DNA from 3 places in the Paenibacillus sp. MB22_1 genome. Region 1 is predicted to be linked to each of the others. Evidence: predicted binding sites of a transcription regulator. Region 1 holds the regulator's gene; each other region holds the start of a gene.
The links. The regulator Rex, encoded in region 1, represses fermentation and respiration genes when NADH is low (regulators of the CRP and FNR family bind a similar motif). The targets are predictions, from matches to a motif close to TTGTGAAATATTTCACAA.
Positions count from the first base shown of each region.

Region 2: the regulator Rex is predicted to act here: its motif matches at 1,974-1,991, upstream of ACL02P_RS16230 (cytochrome ubiquinol oxidase subunit I).
Region 3: the regulator Rex is predicted to act here: its motif matches at 2,472-2,489, upstream of nirB (nitrite reductase large subunit NirB).

Region 1 is NZ_JBLADV010000001.1:1,079,963-1,084,202, forward strand. It holds gene dinG (ATP-dependent DNA helicase DinG) at 1-1,432, shown strand, start outside; gene ACL02P_RS04975 (redox-sensing transcriptional repressor Rex) at 1,473-2,117, shown strand; gene ACL02P_RS04980 (amidohydrolase) at 2,114-3,412, shown strand; gene ACL02P_RS04985 (DUF5590 domain-containing protein) at 3,473-3,958, shown strand; gene ACL02P_RS04990 (hypothetical protein) at 4,213-4,240, shown strand, end outside.
Region 2 is NZ_JBLADV010000002.1:951,870-956,109, forward strand. It holds gene cydB (cytochrome d ubiquinol oxidase subunit II) at 1-491, opposite strand, end outside; gene ACL02P_RS16230 (cytochrome ubiquinol oxidase subunit I) at 478-1,887, opposite strand; gene ACL02P_RS16235 (nitrous oxide-stimulated promoter family protein) at 2,071-2,451, opposite strand; gene ACL02P_RS16240 (hypothetical protein) at 2,438-4,108, opposite strand; gene ACL02P_RS16245 (ABC transporter ATP-binding protein) at 4,112-4,240, opposite strand, start outside.
Region 3 is NZ_JBLADV010000001.1:885,756-889,995, reverse strand. It holds gene nirB (nitrite reductase large subunit NirB) at 1-2,341, opposite strand, end outside; gene ACL02P_RS03980 (hypothetical protein) at 2,581-3,294, opposite strand; gene ACL02P_RS03975 (FAD-dependent oxidoreductase) at 3,468-4,034, opposite strand; gene ACL02P_RS03970 (winged helix-turn-helix transcriptional regulator) at 4,098-4,240, opposite strand, start outside.

The DNA.
Region 1 (4,240 bases):
GGATGTGGCCGGCAAGCATTTGGGGATTCATATGAAGTATTTTACGGTCGTGCATACGCTGACCCGGTTATTTAAAGACAGCAAGACGGGGCAGCTGGCCAACCTTCGCAGCTCGCTTGAAGCGTCGGGCGCGGAGAAAGCCTCAGAATGGTGCTCAGTCATCGACGGAATCTATCCAACGCTGGTGGACGTGAAGGAGAGCTGGGACAAGCTCAGCGAGCTGCTGTTCAGCTTGATGCCTGACCGCAGCGACGCCGCCCCTGGCGATCCCGGGCAATTCGTGTACCGGCTGTTGCCGAATCGAAAACCAAAGGATTGGGAGACGCTGACCGCGCTCGAAAATCAAATTTACGTAGGTCTTGGCGACGTGCTTCGGAAAGGGGAGCGCCTCCTGTCCGAAATCCGAGAAGAGCAGGACGATTATGCAGCGGAGAGCCTGATCACCGATATCAGCGGCTTGTTTAAAGATTTAGCCGGGGAACGGGAAGCGCTGCGCTTCTTCATGAAGCTGGAGAGCGAGGACACCGTCTATTGGATGGAGGCGAACGGGAACTTCCGTAGCCGGTCGCTCCAAATGTATGCGGTGCCGATTGACGTCAGCGCTCAATTGAAGCAATTTTTCTTCGACCGGAAGAAGAGCGTCGTAATGACGTCCGCGACTTTATCGGTGGATAAATCGTTCCAATATATGATCGAGCAGCTTGGCTTGACTGAGGCGGCGGAAGAGGATCGGTTGATCACAGCGATGCTGCCCTCGCCGTTTAACTACCGCGATCAGGCGTTGCTGGTGATCCCGCGCGATTTTCCAAGTGTGAAGGGCAGCGTGGGGGATGACCATTTCATTCATACGCTGGTGCAATCGCTGGCGGATGCCGCGGTGGCGACGCAAGGTCGCATGCTGGTGCTGTTTACATCCTATCGGATGCTCAGGCAGGTGTATGACCCGCTGAAGGAACTGCTCGCAGCGGAGGGAATCACGGTGATCGGACAAGGGATGGACAGCGGCAGCCGCACCAAACTGACCCGGCGGTTCCAAGGGAACAGCGCATCGGTGCTGCTCGGGACAAGCAGCTTTTGGGAAGGGGTGGATATTCCTGGCGAGGCGCTGACCAGTTTAGCGATCGTACGCTTGCCGTTCCAGCCGCCAAACCACCCGCTGATGGAAGCGAAGAGCGAACGCCTGCAGCGGGAGAAGAAGAATCCATTCATGAAACTGTCCGTCCCGCAAGCGGTTATCCGCTTTAAGCAAGGATTCGGACGACTTGTCCGCTCGTCGCAGGACCGCGGCATCGTGATCGTTTATGATACCCGGATCCTGGAATCTTATTATGGAAAATATTTCTTATACTCTTTGCCCGGACCGAAGATGGAGCATATGCCATTAACTCAGATGGTTCCGCGCATCTCGGAATGGTTAAATCCCGAAGCCTAAGCCGCTTCATAGATCGCATTGAAGAATAGGGGGAACAAGCATGAAGTCAGATAAAATTTCGGACGCTGTCGTCCGCAGACTGCCGGTTTACCTGCGTTTCTTAAATGAACTCAGCCGACGGGAGGTGCCAACGGTGTCCTCCCAGGAGCTCGGACAGAAGCTGGATCTCAATCCGGCGCAAATCCGTAAGGATTTGGCTTATTTCGGCGATTTTGGCCGGAAGGGGATCGGCTACGATGTCGCTTATTTGATTGAAAAAATTCAACAAATTCTCAATCTGGACCAACAGATTAACGTCGCGCTGGTGGGTGCCGGGAATCTGGGGCAAGCCCTTTCGAATTATAATGCGTATTTGAAGGATAATATGAAGATTGTTGCGGTGTTCGACGCTTCACCGGCTAAGATCGGCAAGCAGATCAACAACATCACGATTCAGCCGATCGAAGAGCTGGCGGAAACCGTCCGGGCGAAAAATATCCGCATCGGCATCATCACCGTGCCGGATACGGAGGCGCAACGCGTAGCGGATGAGCTGGTTGCCGCCGGAATCGGTGCGATTCTGAACTTCGCGCCAACGATTCTGAAGGTTCCGCCGGAAGTTCGGATCCATGCGGCTGACTTCACTACTGATTTGCTGAGCTTGGCTTACTACTTGGAAGACGGAAAGGAAACAAGCAACGTATGAGTCGTAAATGGTTAATTAAGAACGGGACGTTTGCCGTCTTAAATGCGGACCGTCCTGTAATTCACGGATATATGCTCGTTGAGGGCGATACGATCAGCTATATTGGCGAAGAGCGCCCGGAAGGCGTGGAAGGCGCCGAAACGTTGGACGGCAAAGGGTTGTTGTTCCTGCCGGGCCTGATCAATACCCATGGCCATGCGGCGATGTCGCTGCTGCGCGGCTATGGGGATGATATGGTGCTGCAAACCTGGCTGCAGGAGAAAATGTGGCCGATGGAAGCCAAATTTACTGCGGCGGATGTGTATGCCGGTACGGCGTTATCTGTGTTGGAAATGCTCAAGGGCGGGACGACGACGTTCCTGGATATGTACGATCACATGGACGAAGTGGCCAAAGTCGTGGAGGAATCGGGTATTCGCGCCGTGTTGATGCGCGGGGCCATCGGGTTGTGCTCCCCGGAAGAGCAAGATCAGAAGCTCAAAGAAGCGATCGCGTTTGCTCAGAACTGGCACGGCAAGGCAGAAGGCCGCATCACCACGATGATGTCGCCGCATGCACCATACACCTGCCCGCCAGCCTTTATCGAGAAATTTGTGCAAGCTGCCCATGATCTCGATTTGCCGATGCACACGCATATGTCGGAGACGCGCGCCGAGGTAGAGCAGAACGTTAACGATTACGGCGTCCGCCCGGTAGAACATTTGCTGAAGCTGGGGATGTTCTCCCGCCCGACCCTGCTTGCCCACGCTGTGCATTTGACGGACGAGGAAATCGACATCTTGGCAGCGCACGGCGTTACCATCTCGCATAACCCAGGCAGTAACCTGAAGCTGGCCAGCGGGGTCGCCCGCGTACCGGAACTCCTGAAGAAGGGCGTAGTTGTATCGCTGGGTACTGACGGTCCGGCGAGCAATAATAACCTGGATATGCTGGAGGAGATTCGTTTGGCTGCGCTGATTCATAAAGGCGTATCCGGCGATCCAACGGCGGTTCCTGCGCTGGAAGCTCTGAAAATGGGGACGGAATACGGCGCGAAATCGGTCTTCTTGCAAAATACAGGCAAGCTGGCTGCTGGCATGAAGGCGGATATCATCGCCTTAAATACGGAGCAAGCCCATTTCCTGCCGAGAACGGATTATATCTCCCATACCGTTTATTCCGCTGGCGCCAAAGATGTAGAGCATGTCTGGGTCAACGGTAAGCAGGTAGTCAAGCACGGTGCTTGTCTGACACTGGATGAAGAACGCATCCGCTACGAGGCGCAAGCGGCGTTTGAGGGACTGTTGGCACGATAATGAGCGGCGCGCGGTTTCCTGAAGGAGGCTGCTTGCTTAGGAAGGGAAAGGAAGAGTAGCTTGAGGAAGCGAACGAAATGGATCCTGCTGTCCCTCGTGATTCTGTTGATCGTGCTCCTGGGTCTCCACCGGTTTTATCTATACATTCATGAGGATACGTGGAAAGCCGAAAGAGCCGCTATCCAGCAGGCGAAGCAGGAGACGGATCTCGTCCGGGGCGACAAGGTTTGGAAGTCGGTATGGGATGAAGTTACCTGGGTCGTGCAAGGGGAGGATGCATCCGGCCGCCAAATGATGGTCTGGTTAAGGGAAGGACATGATCCAGAGGTACGCTTGCTGTCCGATGGCAAGTCCGAGAGCCAAATGCGTGAGATCATCAAACAATCGTTGCCGGGGATCCGGGTGGTTCGGCTGCTGCCAGGCATATACAATAACCAATTGGTGTGGCAGCTGTTCTATAAAGAGAAGGACCACCATTATTATCGGTTTTTCAGTTTCACGACCGGCGAAGCTTTGCCGGAAGTGTTCACCCTGCCGAACCGCTGACAGGGGGGCTATGGATCAATCATAAATAAACGGTTTCGTTGTTTAGGCGAAGAGCCTGAATCGCGGAACCGTTTTATTTTTTGGCTTGAGAAAAAGTAGCATTTCGGGGTAGAACTACTAGCGTTCATTTTTAAATATCTTCACACTTTTCTTCGAAATTTGATATACGATGTGATATACTCATATTTGTAGTTTTGATATACGGGAATATATATCACAGAGTTGATAGTTTATATAGATAAGGGGGGCATCACGTGAAACTGCGTATTGGACCAATTGCTG
Region 2 (4,240 bases), on a different contig from region 1:
ATCAACGTGTACAGGTTCACCATATCAAACAGTCCGGCCTTCATTTCCATGTCTTCGCCAATCGGCAAGCCCTTCAGCAGGCCGGAGAACACAACGCCCAGCAGGAACGGAGGCAACAGGCTGCCGAGGAAGATCGCCCAGTCCCAGGTGCCTTTCCATTTGCCGCTGTCCACCTTGCCGCGAAACTCAAAGGCAACGCCCCGCGCAATCAAGGCGAGAAGCAAAACGACAAGCGGTGTATAGTAGCCGCTGAACAACGTGGCGTACCAGTTCGGAAAAGCGGCGAACATCGCGCCACCGGCGGTCAGCAGCCAAACTTCGTTCGCATCCCAGAACGGGCCAATCGAGTTGATCAGAACCCGGCGTTCCATATCATTCTTGGCCAAAAACTTGGTGCTCATTCCCACCCCGAAGTCGAAGCCTTCCAAGAAGAAGAACCCCACAAACAACACCGCGACAAGGACAAACCAAAGCTCATTAAGAGACATGATATCCCTCCTTACCAAATGGATCCCCGACCTGATCACGGCTGGTGATGGCGATCTCATTGGGTCCTTTCTTGATCACTTTCACGAACAAGTAAGCCATCACCGCGCCAAGCGCCCCATAAATGAGCGTGAAGGCAATCAGGGAGAACAGAATTTGTCCGCCGGTGACGCTTGGCGATACGCTATCCGCGGTCTGCATCAAGCCAAATACCGTCCATGGCTGACGCCCGATCTCCGTCATAATCCAGCCGGAGGTGTTCGCAATAAACGGCAGCGAAATCGACCACAACATGACACGGTAGAACCAGTTGTTTTTGGGGTTCTCAAGCTTTTTACGCCATGCCAAATACGTTCCGTACATCCCAAGCACGATCATCAAACAGCCGGCGAGAATCATGATCCGGAAGCTCCAGAAGGTCGTCCGTACCGGAGGAATGTAGTCGCCAGGACCGTAGGTTTGTTCATATTCGGCCTGCAGCTCGTGCATGCCTTTAACCTCACCGGAGAACTTACTGTAAGACAGGAAGCTCAGCAGGTAAGGAATTTTGATCTCAAAATTGTTCTTCCCATTGTCCGAATCAATATGGGCATACAGCGTCCAAGGCGCAGGGTCACCCGACTTGCCCCACAGCCCTTCGGAAGCCGCCATTTTCATCGGCTGCGTCTTCACCAGGTACTGCGCTTGTTGGTGACCAAACAACGCCGTGGCGAACGAAGCGATCAAGGCCACGATAATGCCGATCGTAAACGATTTTTTGAAGAACGCCACATCTTGACGTTTCATCAATTTATAAGCGCTGACCCCAGCGATCAAGAAAGCTCCTGTGGCAAAAGCGCCCAACACGGTATGCGGGAATTCCACCCACAATTGCCCGTTGCTGATCAAAGCGAAGAAGTCGTTCATTTCTGCGCGGCCGTTGTTGATCTCGAAACCAACCGGACGTTGCATAAACGAGTTCGCGGCCAAAATCCAGAACGCCGAGACGGTCGTCCCTAAAGCAACTAGCCAAATACACAACAGGTGCACTTTTTTGGACAAACGATCCCAACCGAAGATCCACAGCCCAATAAATGTTGATTCCATAAAGAAGGCAAACAGCGCCTCCACCGCCAGCGGCGCACCAAATACGTCGCCAACAAAGCGAGAGTAATCCGACCAGTTCATCCCGAACTGGAATTCTTGGAGAATCCCCGTCACGACCCCTACCGCAAAGTTGATAAGGAACAGTTTCCCCCAAAACTTGGCCATCCGTTTGTATTCTTCTTTGCCCTTCACGACGTACATCGTTTCCATGATGGCGATCAGCACCACCAGGCCGATGGACAAAGGTACGAAGAAGAAATGGAAAATCGTTGTCACCGCAAACTGCAGGCGAGCAAGCACAATCGGATCCAGCATTTCTTTTCCCCTACTTTCAAATAATTATTATCTAATGTGAATTCTATCACTGATCCATGAAAACGAACGGGGAAAAAGTAATAATTTTGTGACAGAAATCACATGAGATATGTCACAATTCCGAATATTGGCCTGAAACCCGCATCAGATCAACATTTTTTGAGGGTCGCCCAATTTATGAAATTACTGTGAATGGCCTTTCTTCACGCCATCAAGGAGGTGCCTCAGCGTTAACACCGGGTGCCGCCAAAGCATCCGCGGACCGGCAAAAGCCATCACCCGGCGAATCCGCTCCCGCTGGATCGGCGCATAACAATGCACCGGGCACGTCAGGCACGTGGTCTTCCCTTCACCGAACCGGCAGCGGTCCAGCCGCTGCTCGGCATAGTGGTGAAGTTCGGCACACTCGTCACATAACAACACGGACGCGGGATGATGAACCGCTGCACGCCTAGGAGTTCGTTCCCTGTCCTCATGTTCCTTACGGCAATATAGTGCGATCATCCGAGTCACGGTGATCTTTTCCCGGCGAATTCGCGGCCCGTTGTTCTTAGTCATTGCCATCCGGTCTTGCCACCTTCTTCGTTCCCTGCGTCCGAAAAGCCAGTCTCCATCCCAGCCACGTCCCTGCGATCATCAGCAGCCCGTAGGCCACAACCCCAAACGGAAGCGACGTTGCAAGCCAATGCAGCAAGCCAAATCCGCCGAGCAGCAGCATCAACCCCATGAAAACAAAGGATTGGTTTTGCTGCCCCGCCGCTTCAAAGGGTTCAGAGAAAGGTAGTCCCTTGCGCATGCATAGGAAACAAAAAATCGCGTAAGCAAACATCGCGAGTCCTGCCACAATCAAGTCAGGGATAATGGACGCTCCGAACAGCACGGCAAAAATCGCCGCCTCCACCACATACAAAGGCAGCATAAGCCGAACCAAGCTCGCCAGCAAGGCCCCTTTGTAAATAGACGCTTCGCTGGTGATCGGGGCGGTCCGGTAGATCCAAGCCGCTTTATATCGGGAGGAGTAACGCAGCATCATGATGAGCGTTGGCAGCATAATCCCGCTAAAATAAATGAACAAATACGAACGGGAACCGGAGATCCCTTCCAAGCCCTGATCGAGTCCGTTCGAGAATAAGAAGATGAAAGGAAACACGATAGAGAAGCCCAGGGAAGGGTACACCTTCAGCTTAAACTCACGCTCCGTTCCCAGCATCGACCAGGTGAAACGGAAAAAGGCGCTCTCCTGCGGCGTGGAGCATAGCCAATCGGAGATTCGGCGCAGCATCTTCCCCGACCGCTGCCCGCTCTTCGCGCTGGGTTCTGCCAGCTTCTGCAGGTTCCGCTCCAACGCCGGCATCAGCTTCAGGTACAGCAGGAACGCGGCCAGCGGAACAACGACGGACAGCACCGCCAGACCGGCATACGTCATACCTTCGCCCGGGTGAAGCAGCGTTTGGAAGGAAGCGCCCACCCATACCGGCGGCACCAGGTACTGCCACCACGCCGGCTTGAAGACGATGTCCATCTCCGTGAAGTCGAACAGCCGGACCAACACCTGATAACCTACCGCAATCGTGATTGTCATCCCGATTTGCACGTAATTGATCATATCCTTCAGCTTCTCACCGTCAAAAAACCGCAGCACGACCAAATACAACAGCGCGGTTAACACCACGATCAACAGATCCATCAGGATCAGCTCCAGCAGCATCAGAGCAAAGAACCCGATCCCTTGCCGGAATAATCCGACCGCCAGCGGAATCACCGCAATGGCTCCGGTCAAAAAGAACAAATAAATAAAAATATGTACCGTCTTCGCCATCGTGAGCGTGCGGCGGTTGATCGGCTTCGTCGCCAAAATGCTCCGATCCCGAATATCCAGCAGCACCGAGGAGAAATCGGAGATCATCGAAGTCATGACCATAAACATCATAATGCCGAACAAGATGCTCATCTGAAACAGCAGATTGTCCCCCATCAGCACGAACATCGAGCTAAATCCGCCAAACAGGACGTACAACCACAGCGAGCGCAGAAACTGGTTGCTCTCCGCGGTATCCTGTTTCCGCTTCTGATTTGAACTTTTGGCCAGCGTAGGCTTCCTTCTCGCATCCATCGCCAGCTTTACCTGAACGATTCGGCGCATCACCGAATAATCCACGCCCATCTTCTCGAATGCACCACGGAACCGGTCCAACACTAGCAAGCTCTTCATTTCTTCCATCCGCTACACCTCTTGCACGATCGATACAAGCCGGCTGGCAATATCCTGATGCTCATTAAATCCGGTCAACTGGTTGAAGATCTGTTCCAGCGAACCTTCATGGTTCTGGGCCTTTAACTCGTCAAAGCTGCC
Region 3 (4,240 bases), 190 kb from region 1:
TCAAAGCAAATTCAATCCGTTCCATCAGCGCTTTGCGGTTCTTGACATCGTCAACGACAACCGAGCGGATATGCTCAAGCCCCATCCGTTCCACCCACTCCGACGTTCTCTCCAGGTAGTTGCCGGTTTCACGGTAGTACTGCATCAGCGCGCCGCACACTTCAATCAATTCCTCATCGGTTTTCACCTTGCACAGCGAATCCGCCAAGCGCGGCTTGATCCCGCCGTTGCCGCCGATGAAGACTTCCCAACCGCCGTCATTGCCAACGATGCCGATATCTTTGGTGCACGACTCGGCGCAGTTACGCGGACATCCGTTTACCGCCATCTTGAATTTCGCCGGGAAGTCCAGCCGCTCGAATTTTCGCTCCAGCAGCGCGCCCATGCCCATCGAATCTTGGGTGCCAAAGCGGCAGAACTGCGAACCAACGCAGGTTTTTACGGTGCGCAACGATTTGGCATAGGCATAACCCGACGGCATATCCAGCTCCGCCCACACTTTCGGCAGATCCTCTTTCTTCACGCCGATCAAGTCCAGCCGTTGGCCGCCCGTGACCTTGACCACCTTAACATTGTATTTCAACGAAACATCGGCGATTTTCTTCAGATCCTCCGGCGTCGTGACGCCGCCGTACATCCGCGGCACCACGGTATACGTGCCATCCTTTTGAATGTTGGCATTCATCCGTTCGTTCACGAAACGCGAGGCTTTCTCATCCTCATGTGTATCCGGATAGATCATGCCCAGGTAGTAGTTGATGGCCGGCCGACACTTCGAGCAGCCTTCCGGCTGCGTCCATCCGAGCACGTTCATCACTTCTTTCGTTGTCTGCAGCCCTTTCGCCTTAATCTCGGCAACGATCTCGTCCCGGCTAAGCGTTGTGCAGCCGCAGATCCCCTGTTTCGCCGTTTGGGTAAAGCCGTCGCCAAGCACATATTGCAGGATTTGCTCGACGACCGGTTTGCAACCGCCGCAAGAACGGGTCGCTCCGGTGCTGGCCTTAATCTCGTCGACCGTCGTCATGCCCTGAGTCACAATGCACTCCACGATCGCGCCTTTCGTAACCCCGTTACAGCCGCAGACGATTTCCTCATCGCTCATCGTTTCGACCGATGCCTTCTTCTTGGTGCCGCCGCAGCAGCCCCGGCCTATCAGCGATTCGTACAACTCATCGGTCATCTCCGCGCCTTGCTTAATCAGCTTCTGCAGCTCAGCCGAATCTGTGATATCCCCGAACAGCACTGCCCCAACCAGCTTGCCGTCCTTCAGCAAAATTTTCTTATAGGTGCGTTTCCACTCGTCCTTGCTGACGATCACTGTATGCTCCGGTCCATCGATAAATTCACCGGTGGAGAATACATCCACGCCGGAAATTTTGAGCTTGGTCGATACGACCGAACCCTCATAAGGCGCGGTATCCACGCCGCTGATATGCTTCGCCAACACCATCCCCTGCTCGAACAAAGGCGCAACCAGACCGTAACAAACCCCGCGGTGCTCCGTACATTCCCCCACAGAATACACACCTTCAAGCGAGGTTTGCAGATAGTCGTTCACGACGATCCCACGGTTCACTTCGATGCCGCTGGCTTTAGCAACCGCAACATTAGGTCGGATTCCCACAGCCATAACGACGAATTCCGCCTCCAGCTCCGTCCCGTCGGCAAAGCGCAGGCCGCGAACCCGATGGTCGCCAAACAGCTCCGTCGTTTGTGCGCCCATCTTAAATTTGATCCCTTGCCGCTCCAACTCTGCTTTCAACATGCTCGCTGCCTGATGGTCTAACTGGCGTTCCATCAGATCTTCCATCAAATGTACAACCGTCACGTCCATCCCCAGTTGCACAAGGCCTTTGGCCGCTTCCAATCCCAACAGTCCACCGCCAATGACGGCCGCCTTCTTGTAGGTCTTCGCCGCCTCCAACATTTGCTTGCAGTCCGCGATGTCACGGAAGCCAACGACCCCTTCCTTATCGCTGCCTGGAATCGGCAAGATCAGCGAATTGGAGCCCGTTGCAATCAGCACTTTATCGTACGGGACGCGCAACCCATTATCGGCGACGACCTCTTTGGCTTCGGCATCAATCCGTTCCACTGCAGTTCCGACATGCAGGGTGATCCCGTTCTCTTTGTACCAGTTCAAATCGTTCAGCACGATATCGTCCAGCGTTTTGCTGCCTTCCAGCACATATGACAGCATAATTCGATTGTAGTTCGGATGCGGCTCGCTTCCGAATACCGTAATGTCAAATTTCGTAGTCAACTTCAGGATTTGCTCTACCGTGCTGATTCCGGCCATTCCGTTACCGATAACAACTAGTTTCTCTCGTTCCATTCCCATATCTTTAGAATGCCTCCTCCAATAAATACCTGGGTCTCATGCAACTTGGCGATAGTTAAAATTTGAAGTGCTCCCATGCTCCCAGTATACTTTTCAAATAAGGAGGGCTTTGTGATTCCATTCACATTAATTGTGAAAATTTTAACATACTTTTGTCATAACTTTTTCAATGTTCTGTAAAAAAATCCGCTCTCCCGGATGATCACCAGGATTACGGATCTCTAAGTTACATCGTACTTCTATTGCGTCGCCAAGGTAATCTCCACGTAGTCTTGCGGCTTTAATCTCATATCCAGGCCATTATCCAGCAGCTTCTTCCCATTCACTTTCAGGATCCATTGCTCGTCCTGCTTAGGGGTATAGCCGCCGACAGAGATAATTGATTTATGGTTAGGGTTAAACTGTACCAATCCACTGTGCTTCAGGAGATCTCGAACGGTGGTGTTATCACTGTATTTATGGACAAAATATTGCTTCTGACTGCCCCCGTCGATAATCAACAGCAAAGACGCCAGCGGAGGGATCGCTTCATAGCTGTCCACCGTCTTGACGTATACCAACAGCTTGTCGCCCATTTGCAGCTCCTGATCCCAGTTCGTAGGGGCGAGTTCCTTATCATTCAGCCGGGTTCCCCATTCCAATGCCGAATCCAGCGACACTTCCCCCACCGATTGAATGGCGGACTGGTCCTCTGTAAATTTGACAATCCCGCTGCTTGCCAAGGCATGACGTACCGTTAACCCGTCGATATAATCAAAATGCAGGTTACGCGTCACATCAGGGATAAAGGTGCCTCCATCAATCATTAATGTGATATCGTGGGGGTGTTCTACTTCTGTTGTCTGCGTCTCCGCTGGTGTCGGTTGATCCATAATCTGGCCGCGGGCGCACGCCGACGCGATTATGATTATAGCCAGTCCTGCCATACATCCAACGAACCATCGCCATCTCATGTACTTAGCCGCCCTGCCTTTCTCCACATCATTGTCCCCACTTCGGCATGATCCTATTCCTTCATCCTAAGCATACCGGACAAGGCGCAGGTTCTCAAATTTCGGGCATCCCCTGATTTTGCAAAAATAAAAGACCTCCCGTAAATAGGAGGCCTGTCGTATGTTCAGATGTCTTACTTAAGTACGTCGTGATCAACGTAGCGTTCGCCGTTCATTTCGCTGATCAACTCAATCGCGACCTTCGCGCCGTCGCCCGCGGTAATGATCGTATGCACGCTTACCCCGGCAACCGTTCCTGCTGCCCAAATGCGCGGAATGCTCGTACGGCCTTGGCCATCCGTAGCAATCACCGTTTTGATTCGAGGTTCGCGGCCTTCCTTCAGCTCCAAACCGATAGCGCTTGCAAGGTCGGTTAACGCGCCGGTGGCCAATATGATATGGGACGCTTCATAACTGCGGCCGGATTCGGTCTTCACCGTAACCGTTGAACCACCGTTCGTATCGATGTCAGTCACTTTCTCTTCAATGAACTTCGCGCCGAATTTCTCCGCTTGCTCCCGGCCGACCTTCAGCAAATCGGGTCCGGAAATGTCCTTCGCACCGTAATGATTCTCGATCCATGCCCGTTTGGTCATACTGGAGTTGCTGTCCAGAACGAGCGTTTCTTTACCTGCCTTCGCCAAGAAAAGTGCTGCACTAGCTCCTGCAGGTCCTGCTCCAATAACAATTACATCAGCCACACGTACACCTACTTTCTATGATATTCCATGCCGCCCGCTCGCCGGTAACGGCATGTTCGTTGTTTATTTAATCCACTCTTCCGCCCAGGACTGCACTTGTTCCATAACGGGACGAAGCGCCCGGCCTTTCTCCGTTAGTTCATATTCAATCCGGACCGGCGTCTCAGGATAGACATGGCGAACCAGGATTCCTTCACATTCCAGAT